DNA from 3 places in the Rathayibacter sp. AY1H3 genome. Region 2 is predicted to be linked to each of the others. Evidence: predicted binding sites of a transcription regulator. Region 2 holds the regulator's gene; each other region holds the start of a gene.

Region 1 (6,451 bases), on a different contig from region 2:
CGAGGGCGGCGGCTCCGAGGAGACCGCCGTCGAAGCCCGTCGACGGGAGGCCGCCGGCGCCGTGGCCGGGCGCGCCCGGTCCGGCGGTCGGCGTGGAGGTGGGCTCCCCCGGTCCGGCGGTCGGCGTGGAGGTGGGCTCCCCCGGTCCGGCGGTGGGACCGGCCGTCGGCGTCGCGGTCGGCTCCGGGGTGCCCGTGGGCTCCGGAGTCGCGGTCGGCGTCGGGGTGGGGGTGACCGCCTCGGTGACGTCGACGCTCACGAGCGTCGCGAGTCCCGAGTCGGTGTAGGCGACACGGCCGAGGTAGCGGGCCGGGCCCGCCAGGTTCGACCAGGAGACCGCGTACGCGATCGGCTCGCCCTGCACGGCGTCGACCACGGCGGGGTCGGTGCTCAGCGAGCCGAGACCGTTCTCCGGAGTGATGACGAAGCTGCGGAAGTCGAACGTGACGGTCGAGGATCCCGGAGCGGTCGAGTAGACATCGGCCTGGACCGTGTACTCGCCCGGAGCGGGGTCGGCGATGTCGACGCGCTCGTCGGCCGAGCCGGTCGCCGAGGTGAAGACCTTGTCGGTGCTCTCGCTGGTGACGGTGAGGTCGAGGTCGGCCGCGTCGTCGAGCGAGTCGAGGTCGAAGCGGGCGAACTCGGCGCCCTCCGGCACCACGACGGTGGTCGTCAGCGACTTCCCCGTGGGGAGCGTCGCCGAGTGGCCGTCGGCGGCGGTGGCGTCCTCGGCGAGGACACCCTCGGCGAGACCGCTCGCGGTGAGCGGCAGCGCGCCGGTGATGCCGGGCGTGACCGTCACCGTGCCGGTGCCGGTCGAGCCGGTGCCGGAGACCTCGTAGGGCGCGTCCAGCAGGACGGGGCGCACCGCGATCGGGCTGCGGACGTCGTGCTCCGCGCTCGCCCAGGTCAGGTAGCCGGTGGCGAACTGGTTGAGCGCCGCCGAGCCGGTGGTGAAGGAGACCGTGTACTCCGCCGTCTGGCCCGCACCCGTGAAGGAGAGAGTCGAGGGCGAGACGACGGTGTCGATCCCGGCGAGGCCGTCGACCGAGGCGGTGTAGGTGCCCGCGCCGGTCGAGGTGACCGTGCGGGTCACAGTCTGCGTGCCCGCGAGGGCGCCGATCGCGATCGAGGCCTGGTTGAGGTCGGACGGGTCGATCGCGGCGATCGGGTCGATCACCGGGTTCGAGGTGAAGACGTAGCCCGCACCCTTGAGGAACGCGATCCAGTCCTCCGTGCCGCTCTGGTAGAGCAGTCCGGGATCGAGGAACGCGGCAGGGTCGACGTGTCCGGCGCCCTGGGCGAAGACGTCCTCGGACGCGGCGCCCGACTGGTCGACGCTGTCGTAGGCGGAGGTCATCATGGCCGACTTCACCGCGGACGGCGAGGCCTTCGGGGTCGCACCGAGGATCAGCGCGCCGAGGCCCGCCACGTGCGGCGACGACATCGAGGTGCCGGACTCGAACGCGAAGGCGGGGTCGTCACCCTCGGCGTTGAAGCTGTCGGCGAGGATCGCGACGCCGGGCGCCGTGAGGTCGGGCTTCAGCACGTCGGCGCCGTCCGCCTCAGCGGGTCCGCGCGACGAGAAGCCGGCGACCTGCGGGACGGGGATGGAGGCTCCGGACGAGTTGCCCTCGGAGAGGGTCACGGTCGCACCGGCGGTGCCGGCGTAGGTCGTGATCGCCTGGTAGGCCTGCGAGTCGATCTGGATGCTCGGGACCGAGTGGTCGTCGACGTGCAGGGCGTTCGGGGTCGGGTTGAGCAGCAGCATGCCGATGCCGCCGGCCCGCTCGACCTCGGCCGACTTGGAGACGCGCGCGGTGACGCCCGCGGTGCAGGCGACGATCGTGCCCTTCACCTTGTCGGGGTCGAGGGTGCCGGTCTCGCAGATGGCGGGGTTCTCGGCGCCCGAGCGGACGACGTCGGCGCTGTTCACCAGCGGTCCCGTGACGTCCTCGTGGACCGAGATGGATCCTCCGACGAACTTCTGGCCGTCGCCGAGAGCGGCGGTCGCGGTGTAGGTCGGGATGGAGGACGCGGCGACCGTGGTGTACCAGGGCGACGCGTGGTCGAGCGTGGAGGCGCCCGCACCCGAGTTGCCGGCCGAGGCCGCGACGAAGACGCCGGCGGCGGCGGCGTTGAGGAACGCCTCGTCGATCGCGGTCAGGGTCGAGGTGGCCGAGCCGCCGCCGATCGAGAAGTTGATGACGTCGACGCCGTCCTTGGTCGCGGCGTCGATGGCCGCGAGGATGCCCGCTCCGGAGCAGAAGTCGTCGTCGTCGGTGCCCTCGTCGGGTCCGTTCCAGCAGACCTTGTACGCGGCGACCTTGGCGGCCGGGGCGACTCCGGAGATCTTCCCGTAGTCGTAGCCGTCGACGCTCGCCTCGACGCCGTTGTTGCCGGCTGCCGTGCTCGCGGTGTGCGAGCCGTGTCCGTCGGCGTCGCGCGGGGAGCGGTACTCGGGGTTGTCCGTCGAGCCGACCTCCTCGTCCGCGAGGAACCAGCGTGCGCCGATGAGCTTCTGGTTGCACTCGTCGCCGTCCCACTGCTCGGAGGCGGGGAGCCCCGGCGAGCAGGAGCCGACGAAGGTGCCGCCGTCCGACTTCACGAAGGAGGTGGTGGTGCCGTCCGTGTAGGGGGCCGCTCCGGGCGAGGTCGCCAGGGGCGCGCCTGCGAAGGAGGGGTTCTCGGGCGCGATGCCGGAGTCGATGACGCCGACGACGACGCCCTCGCCCGCCTTGTCGATGCCGCCCAGCTTCTGCCAGACGCCGGCCTCGCCCTCGAGGCCGAGGAAGTCGGTGGAGCGCTGCTGTCCGGTGTCGGGCACGGGGGTACCGGCGGCGGCCGCGGCGAGCGGCGAGGCCTGCGCGGCGCGGTCGACCTTCAGGTTCTCGACCTTGCGGACCTGGGCGACGTCGCGGCGGCTCGCGAGCTCGCCCGCCTGCTCGCCCGAGAGGGTCGCGGAGAAGCCGTTGAGGGCGACGGTGTAGTGGTAGCCGATGGCGGCGTCGACCGCGGAGGCGACGTCCTCCTGGCGCTGCTCGAGGTGGGCGGAGTAGTCCTCCACCGGAGCAGAGGCGGCCTGCAGCTGCGCACCGTCGACGGGCGCGGTGCGGGCGAAACGGGCATCGCTGCCCTGGTAGGTGGCCGCGGAGGGCTCGACGAGGGTGACGACGTAGTCGCCGTCGTCGAAGCTCTGGCCGACGGAGAGCCCGCCGACGAGCGAGGCACTGCCGGCGAGAGGGGCGGCACTGGCGCCGGTGGTGGCGAAGGCCGCGGTCGCGGCGACTCCGAGGACGGCGAGGCCCGCGAGGATGCGCCTCTCAGCGCGGCGGACGGGTGGTCGGTGGGACAGGTGGATCGGCAATCGATGTCCTTACTCACATTCGCTGGGAACCGGATCGGTTTCCACACAGAAACGACCCTACGAACTCGATTGCCCAGCTTTGTTACGAACAGGTAACGAAGTCGACGCTGAAGGGGGCCGATCCGTTGGCACTCCCCCTCCCCGAGTGCTAATTTAATCGCGTTGAGCCGGGTCGGCTCAACTCTTGGAACTCTTCGTTGCACGACTGAATGGAGTGATCTCATGGCTGTCACCTACGACCCCGTCCGCGAGCTGGACCGCCTCGCCACCGCCCTCCTCGGCTCCGGCCAGGGGCCCCGCCGGATGCCGATCGACCTGTACCGGGACGGCGACCACTACGTCCTCACCGCCGACCTCCCCGGCATCGACCCCGGGTCGGTCGACGTCGACGTGGACGGGCAGCTCCTCACCATCCGCGCCCAGCGCACCGTCGCGGGCGGCGACGACGTCACCTGGATCACCCGGGAGCGCCAGTCGGCGACCTTCGTCCGCCAGCTGAGCCTCGGCCAGGGCGTCGACACCGAGCGCATCGCCGCGTCCTACGACAACGGCGTGCTCTCGGTGACCATCCCGGTCAGCGAGAAGGCGCGCCCCCGCCGCATCGAGGTCGTCTCGACCGCCCGCCCCGAGCAGGTGCGGATCGGCGAGGCGGCCGCCGAGTAGGACGACGAGCGAGGGCCCGTCCGCGATCGTGCGGGCGGGCCCTCCGCGTGTCCGCACGCCCTACGCTGGCCGGATGCGCGCCTCCTCCTCCGACACCGCTGTCGGCGTCCTGCTCCCCCGCGATCTCCCCGCCTCCGAGGTGCTCGTCTACGCCCGCCGCGCCGAGGAGCTCGGCTTCGACGAGCTCTGGGTGGTCGAGGACCTCGGCTTCCGCGGCGGCATCGCCCAGGCCGGCGCGGTGCTCGCCGCCACCGAGCGGATCGTCGTCGGCATCGGCATCCTGCCCGCCGCCGTGCGCACGGCGGCCTTCACCGCGATGGAGCTCGGCACTCTCGGCGAACTGTTCCCCGGCCGTGTCCACGCCGGCATCGGGCACGGGATGCCGCACTGGATGCGCGGCCTCGGCGTCTGGCCGCGCAGCCCGCTCACCCTGCTCGAGGAGCAGTTCGACGCGATCCGCTCGCTGCTCTCCGGCGAGCGCACCGACCGCTCCGGCCGCTACGTGCACGTGGACGGCCTCGTCCTGGAGTCGCCGCCCGCCGTCGTGCCGCCGCTGCTGGCCGGCGTCCGCGGACCGAAGTCGCTGGCGCTCGCGGGCCGGATCGCCGACGGGGTCGTCCTGGCCGAGCCCGTCACTCCGGAGTACCTCGCGGCGGCCCGCGGCCACCTGGGCGGCACCGGACGGATCGTCGCCTACAACGTGGCCGCCGTGGACGACGATGCGGCCGCCGCGCGCGACGCGGTCCGGCCGGGACTCGAGTGGATCGGCGAGCCGGACTGGGCGCCGCACATCGAGCCGCTCCCCTTCGCCGAGGACTTCGCCCGCCTGCGGGCCGAGAGCGCCGACCGCGCCGCCTTCGTCCGCGACCTGCCCGACGCCTGGGTCGACCAGCTGGCCGTCGTGGGCACTCCCGAGGACGCTCGTCGCCGCATCGGCCTGCTGCACGAGGCCGGTGCGTCGAGCGTCGTGCTGATGCCGTCGGGGCCCGATCCGCTCCGCGCGATGGAGGAGCTCGCCCGGGCGCTCTGAGGCGCTCGGCCCGGGCGCGTCCCACCGGGCCCGGAGACGCGTCCGGCCCGCAGGATCCGAGGATCGTGCGGGCCGGACGCGTCTGCTGAAGCCGGTGATCAGGCCGACATGCGGGCCTTCAGGTTCTCATCGAGGGTCGCGAGGAACTCCTCGGTCGTCTGCCAGCCCTGCTCGGGGCCGACGAGCAGGGCGAGGTCCTTCGTCATCTTCCCGGACTCGACCGTCTTGATGACCACGTCCTCCAGGGTGAGCGAGAAGTCGATGAGCTCCTGGTTGCCGTCGAGCTTGCCGCGGTGCGCGAGGCCGCGCGTCCAGGCGTAGATCGAGGCGATCGGGTTCGTCGAGGTGGGCTTGCCTGCCTGGTGCTGGCGGTAGTGGCGCGTGACGGTGCCGTGCGCCGCCTCCGCCTCGACGACGCTGCCGTCGGGCGTGGAGAGCACGGAGGTCATCAGGCCCAGCGAGCCGAAGCCCTGCGCGACGGTGTCGGACTGGACGTCGCCGTCGTAGTTCTTGCAGGCCCAGACGTAGCCGCCCTCCCACTTCATGGCCGAGGCGACCATGTCGTCGATGAGGCGGTGCTCGTAGGTGAGGCCCGCGGCGTCGAAGCGCTCCTTGAACTCGGTCTCGAAGATCTCCTCGAAGATGTCCTTGAAGCGGCCGTCGTAGGCCTTGAGGATCGTGTTCTTGGTGGAGAGGTAGACCGGGTAGTTGCGCGAGAGGCCGTAGTTCAGCGACGAGCGGGCGAAGTCGCGGATCGACGCGTCCTGGTTGTACTGGACCTGCGCGATGCCGTCGTCCGGGGCCTTGTAGACCTCGAACCTCATCGGCTCGGAGCCGTCCTCGGGCGTGAACTCGACGGTCAGCGTGCCCTTGCCCTTGAAGACGAAGTCGGTGGCGCGGTACTGGTCGCCGAACGCGTGGCGGCCGATGATGATCGGCTTGTTCCAGCCGGGGACCAGGCGCGGGATGTTCGAGATGATGATCGGCTCGCGGAAGATCACGCCGCCGAGGATGTTGCGGATCGTGCCGTTGGGCGACTTCCACATCTTCTTGAGGCCGAACTCCTCGACGCGGGCCTCGTCGGGGGTGATGGTCGCGCACTTCACGCCGACGCCGTGCTTCTGGATGGCGTGCGCCGCGTCGATCGTGACCTGGTCGTCCGTCTCGTCGCGGTACTCGATGCCGAGGTCGTAGTACTCGAGGTTCACGTCGAGGTACGGGTGGATGAGGGTGTCCTTGATCTTCTGCCAGATGATGCGCGTCATCTCGTCGCCGTCGAGCTCGACGACCGTTCCCTCAACCTTGATCTTGGACATTGCTCTCCCATGGTGTCGATGACCCCGCACCTGTGCGGGACGGGCGGCTCTGCACCGCTCCGGATGGCCTCCGCC
Region 2 (6,451 bases):
GCACGTAGCGCTCGTTCTTGTTCTGGTCGAAGAACGAGAGGTCCTTGCCCGAGTGCTCGATGTGCGTCTTGAGGTCGTAGTCGGTGCGGTTCGCGACTCCCATCAGCTCGCCCCACTCGCCCGAGGCGAAGCTGAAGCGGTACTCGATGTCGACGGTGCGCTTGGAGTAGTGGGAGAGCTTGTCCTTCGGGTGCTCGTACTGCCGGATGTTCTCGGAATTCATCCCGAGCCCGACGAACCAGTCCCAGGCGAGCTGCATCCAGGTCTCCTGCCACTCCTCGTCCGTGCCGGGCTCGACGAAGAACTCGAGCTCCATCTGCTCGAACTCGCGGGTGCGGAAGATGAAGTTGCCGGGGGTGATCTCGTTGCGAAACGCCTTGCCGATCTGGCCGATGCCGAAGGGCGGCTTGCGACGGGCGCTCTGCAGCACGTTCGCGAAGTTGGTGAAGATGCCCTGGGCGGTCTCGGGACGCAGGTAGTGCAGACCCGACTCGTCGTCGACGACGCCGAGGTAGGTCTTCATCAGGCCCGAGAACTGCTTGATCTCGGTCCACTGGCCGACCTTGTCGGGGTGCTCCGGGTCGGGGATGTCGGCGAGGCCGTTCACGGGCGGGTGGCCGTTGACCTCCTCGTACTTCTCGAAGAGGTGGTCGGCGCGGTAGCGCTTGTGGGTGATCAGCGACTCGGTCAGCGGGTCCGAGAAGACGCCGACGTGTCCCGAGGCGTGCCAGATCGCCGTGGGCAGGATGACCGCGGAGTCCAGGCCGACGACGTCGCCCCGGCCCTGCACGAAGGTCTTCCACCACTGGCGCTTGATGTTCTCCTTGAACTCCACGCCGAGCGGCCCGTAGTCCCACGCGGAGCGGGTGCCCCCGTAGATCTCACCCGAGGGGAAGACGAATCCCCTGTGCTGCGCGAGGGTGATGACTTTGTCGAGGGTGGTGGGTTCTGCCACGGGTTGCTCCTCAGCTGTTCGGGCGCACGGGGCCCCGGCGCGCGCCGGCTGCGCGCGTCCTTCTGGTGTGCCCCCATGGTAGCCGCGGGGGCGCCGCGACGGTCCGCCCGCGACGGGCATGATGAGCGGATGAGCACCCTCCCGCCGATCGTCGTGTCCGCCGTCGCCGTCCTCCGCGACCGGCAGGTCCTGATGGTCACGGCGCGGGGCCGCGACGTCCTCTACCTCCCCGGCGGCAAGGTCGACGAGGGCGAGAGCGGGATCGAGGCGGCGGCCCGCGAGACCCGCGAGGAGCTCGGCGCCGTCGCCCTCGGCCTCGTGCCCCTGTTCACCGTCCGGACCCAGGCGCACGGCGAGCCGGAGGGGCGGGAGGTCCACATGAGCGTCTTCGCCGCCGAGCTCGACCGGGAGGCGCGCCCGAGCGGCGAGATCGACTCGCTGCACTGGGTCGACGGCTCCGATGCGGGCCGCTGCCCGCCCGCCGGGGTCGAGACCCTCCGACTGCTGCGCGGTCTCGATCTCGTCGACTGACCCTCCGGCGCCGGGCCGACCGCGGGGCGGCTAGCCTCGTGGCGTGGAGACGAGACGGCGTGCACGGGACCGGTCGAGCGCGGAGGAGCCGGACCGGCTCGAGCCGGTGCGACTGGAGGCGGCCGTGCCGATCCTGCGGATCTTCTCGGTCGCCAAGGCGGGCGAGTTCTACGTCGACTACCTCGGCTTCGAGGTGGACTGGGAGCACCGCGCCGCGCTCGACGCCCCCCTCTACCTGCAGGTGTCGCGCTCGGGGCTCCGCCTGCACCTCAGCGAGCACCACCGCGACGGCAGTCCCGGCGCCGCGGTGCACGTCGCCCTCCGCGGTGTCCGCGAGCTGCACGCCGAGCTCGACGCGAAGGCGTACCCCTACCTCAACCCGCGGATCACCCGCACGCCGTTCGGCTTCGCGCTCGACGTGATCGATCCGTTCGGCAACCAGCTGCGCTTCGCGGAGCCGGCCCCGGTGCCGCGCCTGCCCTGATCGGTGCGCGTGCGGGTGCTTGTACAACCTGAGCGCCGACTGATCAACCGTTCACCGGCCGTCCATGCACTTCGGAGTCCCATCCTTTAGCGTGGCTCCGATGGCTTCACGGGGGACGATCGAGCGGCCGGACACGGCCCGGGCAACGGGACGGCAGCGCCGACCGCGGCTCCGCTTCATGGAGGCCGCACCGCTGGCGACGGGCCTGCTGGGCTCGATCGCGATCCTCCTCGGCTCGCTCGGCGTGGGCTACCTGCCCGCCGGCTCGCCCATCCGCGACTGGCCTCTCGTCGCCTCGATCCGCGCCACGGGCTGGCTCACCGAGTCCAGCGGCGCCCTCGTCGTGGGCGGCGGGATGCTGCTGCTGATCGCGTGGCTCCGCCTGCGCACGGTCGCGCTCGCGGCGGGCCCCGGCTCCGTCCGCACCATCGTGGTGGCGGCCCTCGCCTGGACCGCTCCGCTCCTCGTGACGGTGCCGCTGTTCAGCCACGACATGTTCTCCTACGTGGCGCAGGGTCGCCTGATGACCCAGGGCATCGACCCCTACACCCACGGCGTCGCGACGCTCCCGGGCTGGTTCGACCTCGGCGTCGACCCGCTCTGGGCCGACACGCCCACGCCCTACGGGCCCCTCTACCTCCTGATCGAGCGCACCGCCGTGCAGTTCGCGGGCTACGGCGCACCGGAGCTCTCGATCGCGATGCTCCGCGCCGTGTCGGTCGCGGGCGTGGCCGTCATGGCCGTCTACGCGCTCCGCCTGGCGCGCCTGCGCGGCCTCTCGGTCCCGCTCACCGCCTGGACGATCGTCGCCAACCCGCTGACCCTCGTGCTCTTCGTCGTCGCCGGCCACAACGACTCCGTGATGCTGGCGCTCATCCTCGCGTCGCTCTACTACGCCCAGACCGACCGGCGCATCGCCGCCGTCGTGCTGATGGCCGGAGCGATCGCGATCAAGCCGATCGCCGTGATCGCGCTCCCCGTGCTCGCGCTCCTGTGGCTGCGCCACGACGCGACGTGGCGTGAGCGCACCCGCGGCTGGCTCTGGACGGGCGCCGGAGCGCTCGGCCTCGTGGTCGCCGTCGGGCTGCTCGCGGGCGTCGGGGTCGGCTGGGTCGCGGCGATGGTCGTGCCCGGCTCGATCCTGCACTGGTACGCGCCGATGTCGTTCGTCACGGTCTCGGTCTCCCGCGCCGTCGAGTTCACCGGTCACGACCCCGCCGCGGCGATCGCCGTGGTCAAGATCCTCGCGCTCGGGCTCGCCGGCCTGATCGCTGCGCGCCTCATGCTGTCGCGGCGCTCCATCGATCCGCTCGCCCGCCTGTCCGGTGCGCTGCTCGCGTTCGTGACGGCGTCGACCGCCATCCACCCCTGGTACGCCCTCTGGATCCTGCCGATCGCCGCGCTCGCGCGCCCGTGGAGCCGCTCCCACGTGCACCTGGCGGTCTACGCGTCGATCTTCCTCATGTGCGTCACGCTCGCCGAGCCGATCGACGGCGGAGGCGGCACGATGGACCAGATCCCGGCGCGGGTCGCGACGATCGCCGCGATCGCCGTGGTCGGGATGTACGTCCTCCTCGGCTACACGGACGAGGAGCGGGTCGAGGGTCTGCCCCTCGTGCGCGCGCTGCCGTTCGGCTCCGTGATCCTCGCCCGCCTCAGCGGCGGCCGCCTGGTAGACGCCCGGATGGCCGCCACGCGCCTGCGCGACTAGCCGGAGCCGCGGCTCAGGAGTCGGACTCGTCTCTCCGACGGCGGGTGCGGCGGTCGAGCGCGGCCTGCGCCGTCTCGGCGGCCGAGTCCGGGGAGCCGACCGGCCCGGTGGGTCCGGCGAGGGTGCTCGAGAGCGACGACAGCCAGCCGGAGTCGTCGCGGCCGACGTTCAGCGCCTCCGAGAAGAGGGGGAGGTCGCTGCGGGCGGCGTGGATCGCGTAGGACTCGCGGGAGAACCCGTTGTCGGGGACGACGGGCGTCCTGCGGGACGCGCGCGTGGCGTCCGGGGCCTGCTCCTGTCGCGAGGCGTCCGACGCCTGCTCCTGGGGGGCCTGCTCCTGGGCGGCCTGCTCCCTGCGGGCGTCGCGCTCGTCGCGCGGGGTACTTCTGTCGTGGTCCACGGCGGTCCTCCTGCTCTCCGCCCCGAGCGGAGGGACGGGCGCCGCGATGACGGGGCGGCGCCCGGTCAGGCTACCCCTCGTTCAGGGCGTGGCGTCGTCGTCGGCCTCTGATCGTGGCGCGGGGCGCCAGACGACCAGCTCGGTCCGGCGCTGCGCGCGCGTGCCGTGGCGCAGAGTGACCACGTCCCCCTCGAGTCCGGCGGCGAACACGCGGCGGCCCGGCCGGTTCAGGAGCTCGTCGGCAAGGGCCGACTCCAGCTCGCGCACCCGCTGCGAGAGCGACTGCACCTGGTTCTCGAGCTGCAGGATGCGCGCGATGCCCTCGAGCGAGACGCCCTCGGAGGAGAGCCGGGCGACCTCGCGCAGCTGCACCACGTCGCGCATCGAGTAGCGGCGCGACTTGCCCGCGGTGCGGGTCGGGCTCACGAGCCCGAGCCGGTCGTACTGCCGCAGGGTCTGCGGGTGCATCCCCGCCAGCTCGGCGGCGACGGCGATCGCGAAGACGGGCGTGTTCTCGTCCATGTCTCCTCCTCCGACCGGTCGCGCCGATCCGGTGCTAGTAGCGGGCCTTCTCCAGGATGTCCTCGCGCGGGTCCTCGTCCGGCTCGGCGGCGGCGTAGGCCTCGAGGGCCTCACGGGCGGCGGCGGACAGGTGGCTCGGGACGGCGACCTGCAGGACGGCGAGCAGGTCGCCCGTGCCCTTGGGAGTCGTGACGCCGCGGCCCTTGACGCGCAGGACGCGGCCGCTCGGGGTGCCTGCGGCGACCCGGAGCCTGACGGGCTCGCCGCCGAGCGTCGGCACCTCGATCGTCGCGCCGAAGACGGCCTCGACGAAGGTCACGGGCACCGTCACGCGCAGGTTCAGCCCGTCGCGCTCGAACACCGGATGCTTGCGGACCGAGACGGTGAGCACCAGGTCGCCGGGATCGCCGCCGTCCGGGCTGGGGCGGCCCTTGCCGCGGACGCGGATCTTCTGGTCGTCGGCCACGCCGGCCGGGATGCGCACCGAGAGGGTGCGCCCGTCGCCGGTCTGCAACTGGACGGTGTCGCCCCGGGTCGCGGTGCGGAAGTCGATGGTGGTGCTGGCGGTGACGTCGGCGCCCTTCTGCGGGCCGCCGAAGCCGCGGTAGCCGCCGCTGGGCTGGCCGAAGCGGCTGCCTCCGCCGCCGAACATGCCGCCGAGGATGTCCTCGAAGCCGGGCGGCGGGCCCTGCTGGGTGCTGTAGGAGGTGCGCCCGCCCTGGCCGAACATGCCGCCGAAGACGTCGTCGAACCCTCCGGGCTGGCCTCCCGCGGTGAAGCGCGCTCCGCCGCCCATGGCGCGGATCTGGTCGTACTCCTTGCGCTGCTCGGCGTCCGAGAGCACGGTGTACGCCTCGCTGATCTCCTTGAAGCGCGCCTCGGCCTTCGCGTCCCCCGGGTTGGAGTCGGGGTGGAACTGGCGGGCGAGCTTGCGGTAGGTCTTCTTCAGGTCCGCGGCGGAGACGTCCTTGGACACGCCGAGGACCTTGTAGAAGTCCTTGTCGAACCAATCCTGGCTGGCCATGTGCCTCTTCCTGTGTCGAATGCGGCGAGGGACCCCGCCCCGGTCCGGCAGCGTGCTGCCGAGCGGGGCGGGGTCCTCCGCGGTGGTGGTGCCGGTGGAGGGGTCAGTCGGCGGGGACTGCCACGACCACCTTGGCGGCCCGCAGCAGCGAGCCTCCGAGGTAGTAGCCCGCCTCGACGACGTCCGCGACCGTGGAGGTCTCGGCGCCGGGGGTGGGCTGCTGGAAGATCGCCTCGTGGATGTTCGGGTCGAACAGGTCGCCCACGGCGCCGGTCTTCACCAGGCCGAGCTTCTCCACTCCGCCGCGCAGCTTCTGCGCGATGGCCGTGAAGGGCCCGCCCTCGGCGAGGTCGCCGTGCTTCTCGGCGCGGTCGAGGTCGTCGAGCACGGGGAGGATGACCTTCACCGCGTCGCCGATCGCCCGCTCCTTGTCGACCTGGCGGTTCGCCTCGGTGCGCTTGCGGTAGTTCGCGTACTCCGCGGTCACCCGCTGGAGGTCGGCGAGGTGCTCGGCTGCGAGCGTCTCGGCGCTGGACTGTCCCGAGAGGAACGAGAGGTCGGCGTCCGAGAGGCTGGTCTCGACGTCGGGCCCCTCGGCCTCGATGAGGCCCTCCTGGTCCTGGGCGTCCTGCGCCGCCTCGGCTCCCGCCTCGCCGCCGGTGGCCGGCTGCTCCTCGGGGAGGTCCTGGGGCTCGTTCTCGGCTGCCATGGCTACTTCGTGTCCTTCGGCTCGTCCTCGTCGATGACCTCGGCGTCGACGATGTCCTCGTCGTCCTTCTTGTCACCGTCGGCCGGAGCGTCCGCGGGGGCGCTCTGCGCGGCCT
Region 3 (6,451 bases), on a different contig from region 2:
CGGCCGAGGCGGCGGAACAGGACGATCTCGTCGATCCGGTTGAGGAACTCGGGGCGCATCGCCTCGCGGAGACGGCCCATGACGCGATCGCGCAGGTCCTTCTCCGAGGCGAAGCCCTCGGCCGACGCGTCGCTCTGAGCGACGAAGCCGAGCGCACCCGACCGCGAGGCCAGGAACTCCGAGCCGAGGTTCGAGGTCATGATGATCACCGTGTTGCGGAAGTCGACCGTCCGCCCCTGGCCGTCGGTCAGACGCCCGTCGTCGAGCACCTGCAGCAGCAGGTTGAACACGTCGGGGTGCGCCTTCTCGATCTCGTCGAAGAGGACCACCGAGTACGGGTTCCGGCGCACGCGCTCGGTCAGCTGACCGGCCTCGTCGTAGCCGACGTACCCGGGAGGGGCGCCGACCAGCCGCGAGACCGTGTGACGCTCGCCGAACTCGCTCATGTCGAAGCGGATGACCGACTGCTCATCGGCGAAGAGGGAGCCCGCGAGGGTGCGCGCCAGCTCCGTCTTGCCGACACCGGTCGGACCGAGGAAGAGGAACGAGCCGACCGGGCGCGAGGAGTCGCCGAGGCCTGTGCGGCTGCGGCGGACGGCCCGGGCGACCGCGGTGACCGCGTCGTCCTGGCCGATGACCCGCTGGTGCAGCTCGGTCTCGAGGTGGGCGAGGCGCTCGCGCTCCCCCTCCGTGAGCCGCGACACCGGGATGCCGGTGGCGCGGGCGATGACGGCCGCGATCTCCGTCTCGCCGACGACCGCCTCCGCGGGGGCGCTGCCGGTGGCCGCGTCGAGCTCCGCCTGCACGGCGCTGATCTCGTCGCGGACGCGGGACGCCTCCTCGTAGTGCTCGGCCGAGACGGCCGCGTTCTTGTCGGCCTCCAGGGTCGCCAGACGCTCGAGCAGAGCTCCGGTGTCGACGCCGGCTCCGAGGCGGAGGCGGAGGCGCGCGCCGGCCTGGTCGATCAGGTCGATCGCCTTATCGGGCAGCACGCGGTCGGTGAGGTACCGGGCCGAGAGCTCGACGGAGGCGCGCAGGGCCTCGTCCGTGAAGCGCACGCGGTGGTGCTCCTCGTAGGCGGGGCGCAGGCCGTGCAGGATGGCGACCGCGTCCTCGATGCCGGGCTCGCCGACGCGGACCGGCTGGAAGCGCCGCTCCAGTGCCGGGTCCTTCTCGATGGTTCGGTACTCCTTGAGCGTGGTGGCGCCGACGAGGTGCAGGTCGCCTCGGGCCAGACGCGGCTTGAGGATGTTGCCCGCGTCCATGCCGCCCTCGCCGCCGCCGCCCGCACCGACGACGGTGTGGACCTCGTCGATGAAGACGATCAGCTCGCCGGAGTGCGCCGCGATCTCGTCCATGGTGCCGGTGAGGCGCTCCTCGAAGTCGCCGCGGTAGCGGGTGCCGGCCAGCATGCCGGGGAGGTCGAGCGAGATCACGCGCTTGCCGCGCAGCTGCTCGGGGACCTCCTCCGCCACGATCGCGCGGGCCAGGCCCTCGACGATGGCGGTCTTGCCGACGCCGGCCTCGCCGACGAGCACCGGGTTGTTCTTGGTGCGGCGGCTGAGGATCTCGACGGTCTGCTCGATCTCGTCGGCGCGCCCGATGACCGGGTCGAGTCGGCCCTCGCGGGCGAGAGCGGTGAGGTCGGTACCGAACTTGTCGAGCAGCGGAGTGTCGGAGGCGGGCTGTCCCGCCTCCTGCTGCTGCGGGGCCTCGGTCTCGCGCATGCCCTGGGTGAGGGCCTCGGCGGTGACGCCGGCGCGGGCGAGGACCTGCCCGGCGGGGGCGTCCTGGCCGAGCACGAGCGCGAAGAAGAGGTGCTCGGGCTCGATGTAGGTCGAGCCGCTGGAGCGGGCGACCTGGTAGGCGTGGAACAGCGCGCGCTGCGCGCTGGGGGTGATGGTGGCCGCGTTCTGCGAGGCGTGGGCCTCGTCGGCCTGCGGGAGGCGCGCCTCCGCGGCGGTGGCGATGGCGGCGGGGTCGACGCCGATGCGGCGCACGGCCTGCGAGACGGTCTCGTCGTCGATGAGCACGCGGAGCACGTGCAGGGCGTCGAGCTCGGTCTGGCCGCGCTCGAGGGCGAAGCGTCCTGCGGACTGCAGGATGTCGCGGGTACGGGCGGTGAGGAATCGGCTGAGGTCGATCGACCGCGCCGCGCGGGCGCGCTCACCGTCGAGGTAGCGGGCGAGGAAGTCGTCGAACGAGCTCGCTCCGGCCTCGCTGTAGTTGTCGGGCACCTGTCCTCCTGGGGAAGTTGAGTCGGTTACGCTCAAGTTCAACGCAGGGGTGCCGTTCCTATTCCCGCCCCTCCCCCGCGAGATGCCGCTTCGGTCCACGGCACACCGCGGCGGGCGTTCCGACCGGCGTCTCGCGAGGACGGGAAGAGGCACGGACTCCCCGGAGTCCGTGCCTCTCTGCGCCGACGCGCATTTCCTCCGGGGTGGGAGCTCTAGGGGACGAGGTAGCCCGCCGCGCGGAACAGCTCGTACCACTCCGGCCGCGTGAGCGGCACATCGGAGCCGAGGGCCGCATCGCGCACGCGCTGCTCGTTCGTCGTGCCGAGCACGACCTGCATGCCCGCCGGGTGGCGGGTGATCCAGGCGGTGGCCACGGCGATCGCCGGGACCCCGTACGTCGCTGCGAGCCGGTCGATGACGGCGTTCAGCTCGGGGTAGGCCGGGTTGTCGAGGAAGACGCCGGTGAAGAACCCCGCCTGGAAGGGCGACCACGCCTGGACGGTGATGTCGTTCAGGCGGCAGTAGTCGAGGATGCCGGCGTCGCGCATGACGGACTGGTCCTCGCCGACCATGTTGGAGGCGACGCCCTGCGCGATCAGCGGCGCATGGGTGATCGAGAGCTGCAGCTGGTTCGCCACGATCGGCTGGTTCAGCGACTTCTTCAGCAGCTCGATCTGGTACGGCGTCTGGTTCGAGACGCCGAAGTGCTTCACCTTGCCGGACGCGTGCAGCTCGTCGAATGCGCGGGCCACCTCATCGGGCTCGACGAGCGCGTCGGGCCGGTGCAGGAGCAGCACGTCGACGTAGTCGGTGCGCAGCGCCTTCAGCGAGCCCTCGACCGAGGCGATCAGGTGCTCGTACGAGAAGTCGAAGTAGGGGCCGTCCGGGACGATGCCCGCCTTGGTCTGCAGGACGACCTGCTCGCGCTCCGACGGGGTCAGCGCCATCGCCTCGGCGAAGCGCTCCTCGCAGCGGTGCAGCTCGCCGCCGTACACGTCGGCATGGTCGAAGAAGTCGATGCCGGAGTCGCGGGCGGCGCCGACGAGGCCGCGGATCGCCTCGTCGCTCATCTCGGGGATGCGCATGAGGCCGAGGACGACGTTCGGGGAGTCGACACCGGAGGTGCCGAGGGGGACGTGCTTCACAGGGAGTGCTCCTTCGCTGGATACCTCGTCCACGGTAGGCGCCCCGCCTGGGCGCCGTCCAACAGGGGGTGCTGGTGCGATTCATCCGGTGGAGTGGTGAATCGGCGGAGGGCGTCGAGTATGCCGGACGAACGTGGTGCCGCGACCCCGACTCCTCGGCAGGGAGGGAGTCCTTCGTCGTTCGTCCTGAGTTCTGAACGGCTTGTCCGCGCATCGCGACGGTGGAAGGCTGCCGCCATGACGATCGAGGTGCGCGCAGCCACCGTCTTCGACGACCTGGCGACGATGGTCGGCCCGAAGCGCCCCGACGCGAGCGTGTGCTGGTGCCTGAGCTACCGGCTCCGCTCCTCCGTCGAGAACCGGGCTCTCGCCGGTCCCGCTCGCGGCGCCCGGGTGCGGGAGCTCGTCGCGGAGGATCCTCCGCCCGGCGTCCTCGCGTACGACGGCGACGAGGTGGTCGGCTGGGCGGCGGTGCACCCACGGGCCGACACGAGCTACGCGACGAACCGGCGCATCCCGCACGTGGACGCCCTCGACGTGTGGAGCGTGTGGTGCCTGCGCGTGCGGCCCGGCTTCCGCGGACGCGGGATCTCGCATCCGCTGCTCGAGGGCGCCGTCGAGTTCGCCCGATCGCAGGGGGCACCGGCGATCGAGGGCTACCCGGTCGACAACGCCGGCACGGAGGTCGACCTGACGATGGCGTACGTCGGCACGCGCTCGCTGTTCGAGCGCGCCGGCTTCGAGAAGGCCGCGGACACGACCTCGGTGCTCGACGGCTTCCCCCGGGTGCTGATGCGCCTGGCCCTCTGAGGCGCGCACGACGGCCGCTCCGGCCCCGCTCCGCGAGACACCGACGTGCCGCGCGAGGCGCCGCCGGCAGGACGGCGCCTCGGCGACAGGGCGGCGCCTCGCCGGGTGCGGTGACCCGGCGCCCGCCCGCCGCCCGGAGACGAGGAACGGCCCCTCACCCGCGAGGGGAGGGGCCGTTCGCCGTGGAGGCCGGGACGTAGTGTCGACGCCTAGAAGTCCCAGTCCTCGTCCTCGGTGTTCACGGCCTTGCCGATCACGTAGGAGGAGCCGGAGCCCGAGAAGAAGTCGTGATTCTCGTCCGCGTTGGGCGAGAGGGCCGACAGGATCGCGGGGTTCACATCGGTGACCTGCTTGGGGAACATCGGCTCGTAGCCGAGGTTCATCAGCGCCTTGTTGGCGTTGTAGTGCAGGAACTTCTTGACGTCCTCGGTCAGGCCGAGCTGGTCGTAGAGGTCCTGCGTGTACTGCGCCTCGTTGTCGTAGAGCTCGTAGAGCAGCGAGAACGTGTAGTCCTTGATCTCGTCGCGCTTGGCCTGGTCGACCCGCTCGAGCCCCTTCTGGAACTTGTAGCCGATGTAGTAGCCGTGCACGGCCTCGTCGCGGATGATCAGGCGCACGAGGTCGGCCGTGTTGGTGAGCTTGGCGCGCGAGGACCAGTACATCGGCAGGTAGAAGCCCGAGTAGAAGAGGAACGACTCCAGCAGCGTGGAGGCGACCTTCCGCTTCAGCGGGTCGTCGCCGCGGTAGTAGTCCATCACGATGGACGCCTTCTTCTGCAGGTTCGGGTTCTCCATCGACCAGCGGAAGGCCTCGTCGATGTCCTGGGTGTTCGACAGGGTCGAGAACACCGAGGAGTACGACTTGGCGTGGACCGACTCCATGAACGCGATGTTCGTGTAGACGGCCTCCTCGTGAGGCGTGATCGCGTCCGGGATGAGCGAGACGGCGCCGACGGTGCCCTGCACGGTGTCGAGCAGGGTGAGCCCGGTGAACACGCGCATGGTGAGCTGCTGCTCCTGGTGCGTGAGCGTGTTCCACGACTGGATGTCGTTCGACAGCGGGACCTTCTCGGGCAGCCAGAAGTTGCTCGTGAGGCGGTTCCACACCTCGACGTCCTTGTCGTCCTGGATCCGGTTCCAGTTGATCGCCTGGACGGAGTCGACGAGCTTGAGCTTCTCGGGGGGAGTCATGATTCCTTCTCGCTGCTGCGGATGGGTCGTGCGGAGGGGGGTGGGGCTGCGTGCTCTAGAGCATGCACGAGACGCACTGGTCGAGCTCGGTGCCCTCGAGCGCCAGCTGACGGATGCGGATGTAGTAGATCGTCTTGATGCCCTTGCGCCAGGCGTAGATCTGAGCGCGGTTGACGTCGCGGGTGGTCGCCGTGTCCTTGAAGAAGAGCGTGAGCGAGAGGCCCTGGTCGACGTGCTGCGTGGCGGCGGCGTAGGTGTCGATGATCTTCTCGTAGCCGATCTCGTACGCGTCCTGGTAGTACTCCAGGTTGTCGTTCGTCATGAACGGCGCCGGGTAGTAGACGCGGCCGAGCTTGCCCTCCTTGCGGATCTCGATCTTCGACGCGATCGGGTGGATCGAGGACGTCGAGTTGTTGATGTACGAGATCGAGCCGGTCGGCGGGACGGCCTGCAGGTTCTGGTTGTAGATGCCGTGCTCCATGACCGAGGCCTTGAGCGCACGCCAGTCGTCCTGGGTGGGGACCGCGATGCCCGAGTCGGCGAAGAGGCGGGAGACGCGCTCGGTGGCCGGCGCCCACTCCTTCTCCGTGTAGGTGTCGAAGAACTCGCCCGAGGCGTACTTCGAGTCGGCGAAGCCCTCGAAGGTGGTGCCGCGCTCGATGGAGAGGTTGTTGGAGGCGCGCAGGGCGTGGAACAGCACCGAGTAGAAGTAGATGTTGGTGAAGTCGATGCCCTCCTCGGATCCGTAGTGGATCCGCTCGCGGGCGAGGTAGCCGTGCAGGTTCATCTGGCCGAGGCCGATGGCGTGCGACTTGTCGTTGCCGTCCTCGATCGAGCGGACCGAGGTGATGTGCGACTGGTCGGACACCGAGGTGAGGCCGCGGATCGCGGTCTCGATGGTGCGGCCGAAGTCGGGCGAGTCCATCGTCAGCGCGATGTTCAGCGAGCCGAGGTTGCAGGAGATGTCCTTGCCGATCTCCGCGTAGGAGAGGTCCTCGTTGTAGGTCGTCGGGGTGTTGACCTGGAGGATCTCGGAGCAGAGGTTGGACATGTTGATGCGGCCCTTGAT

What was found. The regulator HspR, encoded in region 2, represses chaperone genes until heat shock. The targets are predictions, from matches to a motif close to AAGTTGAGTCNNNNNGACTCAACTT.
Region 1: C5C33_RS09710 (Hsp20/alpha crystallin family protein) is a predicted target of HspR. The motif match lies at 3,527-3,551, and genes of this name have one in related genera.
Region 3: C5C33_RS14820 (ATP-dependent Clp protease ATP-binding subunit) is a predicted target of HspR. The motif match lies at 2,252-2,276, and genes of this name have one in related genera.

The regions. Positions count from the first base shown of each region.
Region 1 covers NZ_PSUU01000021.1:4,650-11,100, reverse strand. Annotated here, with positions in the region: gene C5C33_RS09715 (S8 family serine peptidase) at 1-3,367, opposite strand, end outside; gene C5C33_RS09710 (Hsp20/alpha crystallin family protein) at 3,590-4,030, shown strand; gene C5C33_RS09705 (LLM class flavin-dependent oxidoreductase) at 4,104-5,060, shown strand; gene C5C33_RS09700 (NADP-dependent isocitrate dehydrogenase) at 5,159-6,376, opposite strand.
Region 2 covers NZ_PSUU01000004.1:86,667-93,117, forward strand. Annotated here, with positions in the region: gene C5C33_RS03325 (glycine--tRNA ligase) at 1-955, opposite strand, end outside; gene C5C33_RS03330 (NUDIX domain-containing protein) at 1,085-1,486, shown strand; gene C5C33_RS03335 (glyoxalase superfamily protein) at 1,530-1,970, shown strand; gene mptB (polyprenol phosphomannose-dependent alpha 1,6 mannosyltransferase MptB) at 2,071-3,681, shown strand; gene C5C33_RS03345 (hypothetical protein) at 3,695-4,081, opposite strand; gene C5C33_RS03350 (heat shock protein transcriptional repressor HspR) at 4,163-4,603, opposite strand; gene C5C33_RS03355 (DnaJ C-terminal domain-containing protein) at 4,638-5,627, opposite strand; gene C5C33_RS03360 (nucleotide exchange factor GrpE) at 5,731-6,336, opposite strand; gene dnaK (molecular chaperone DnaK) at 6,339-6,451, opposite strand, start outside.
Region 3 covers NZ_PSUU01000043.1:5,879-12,329, forward strand. Annotated here, with positions in the region: gene C5C33_RS14820 (ATP-dependent Clp protease ATP-binding subunit) at 1-2,237, opposite strand, end outside; gene C5C33_RS14825 (aldo/keto reductase family oxidoreductase) at 2,450-3,382, opposite strand; gene C5C33_RS14830 (GNAT family N-acetyltransferase) at 3,620-4,192, shown strand; gene nrdF (class 1b ribonucleoside-diphosphate reductase subunit beta) at 4,402-5,382, opposite strand; gene nrdE (class 1b ribonucleoside-diphosphate reductase subunit alpha) at 5,438-6,451, opposite strand, start outside.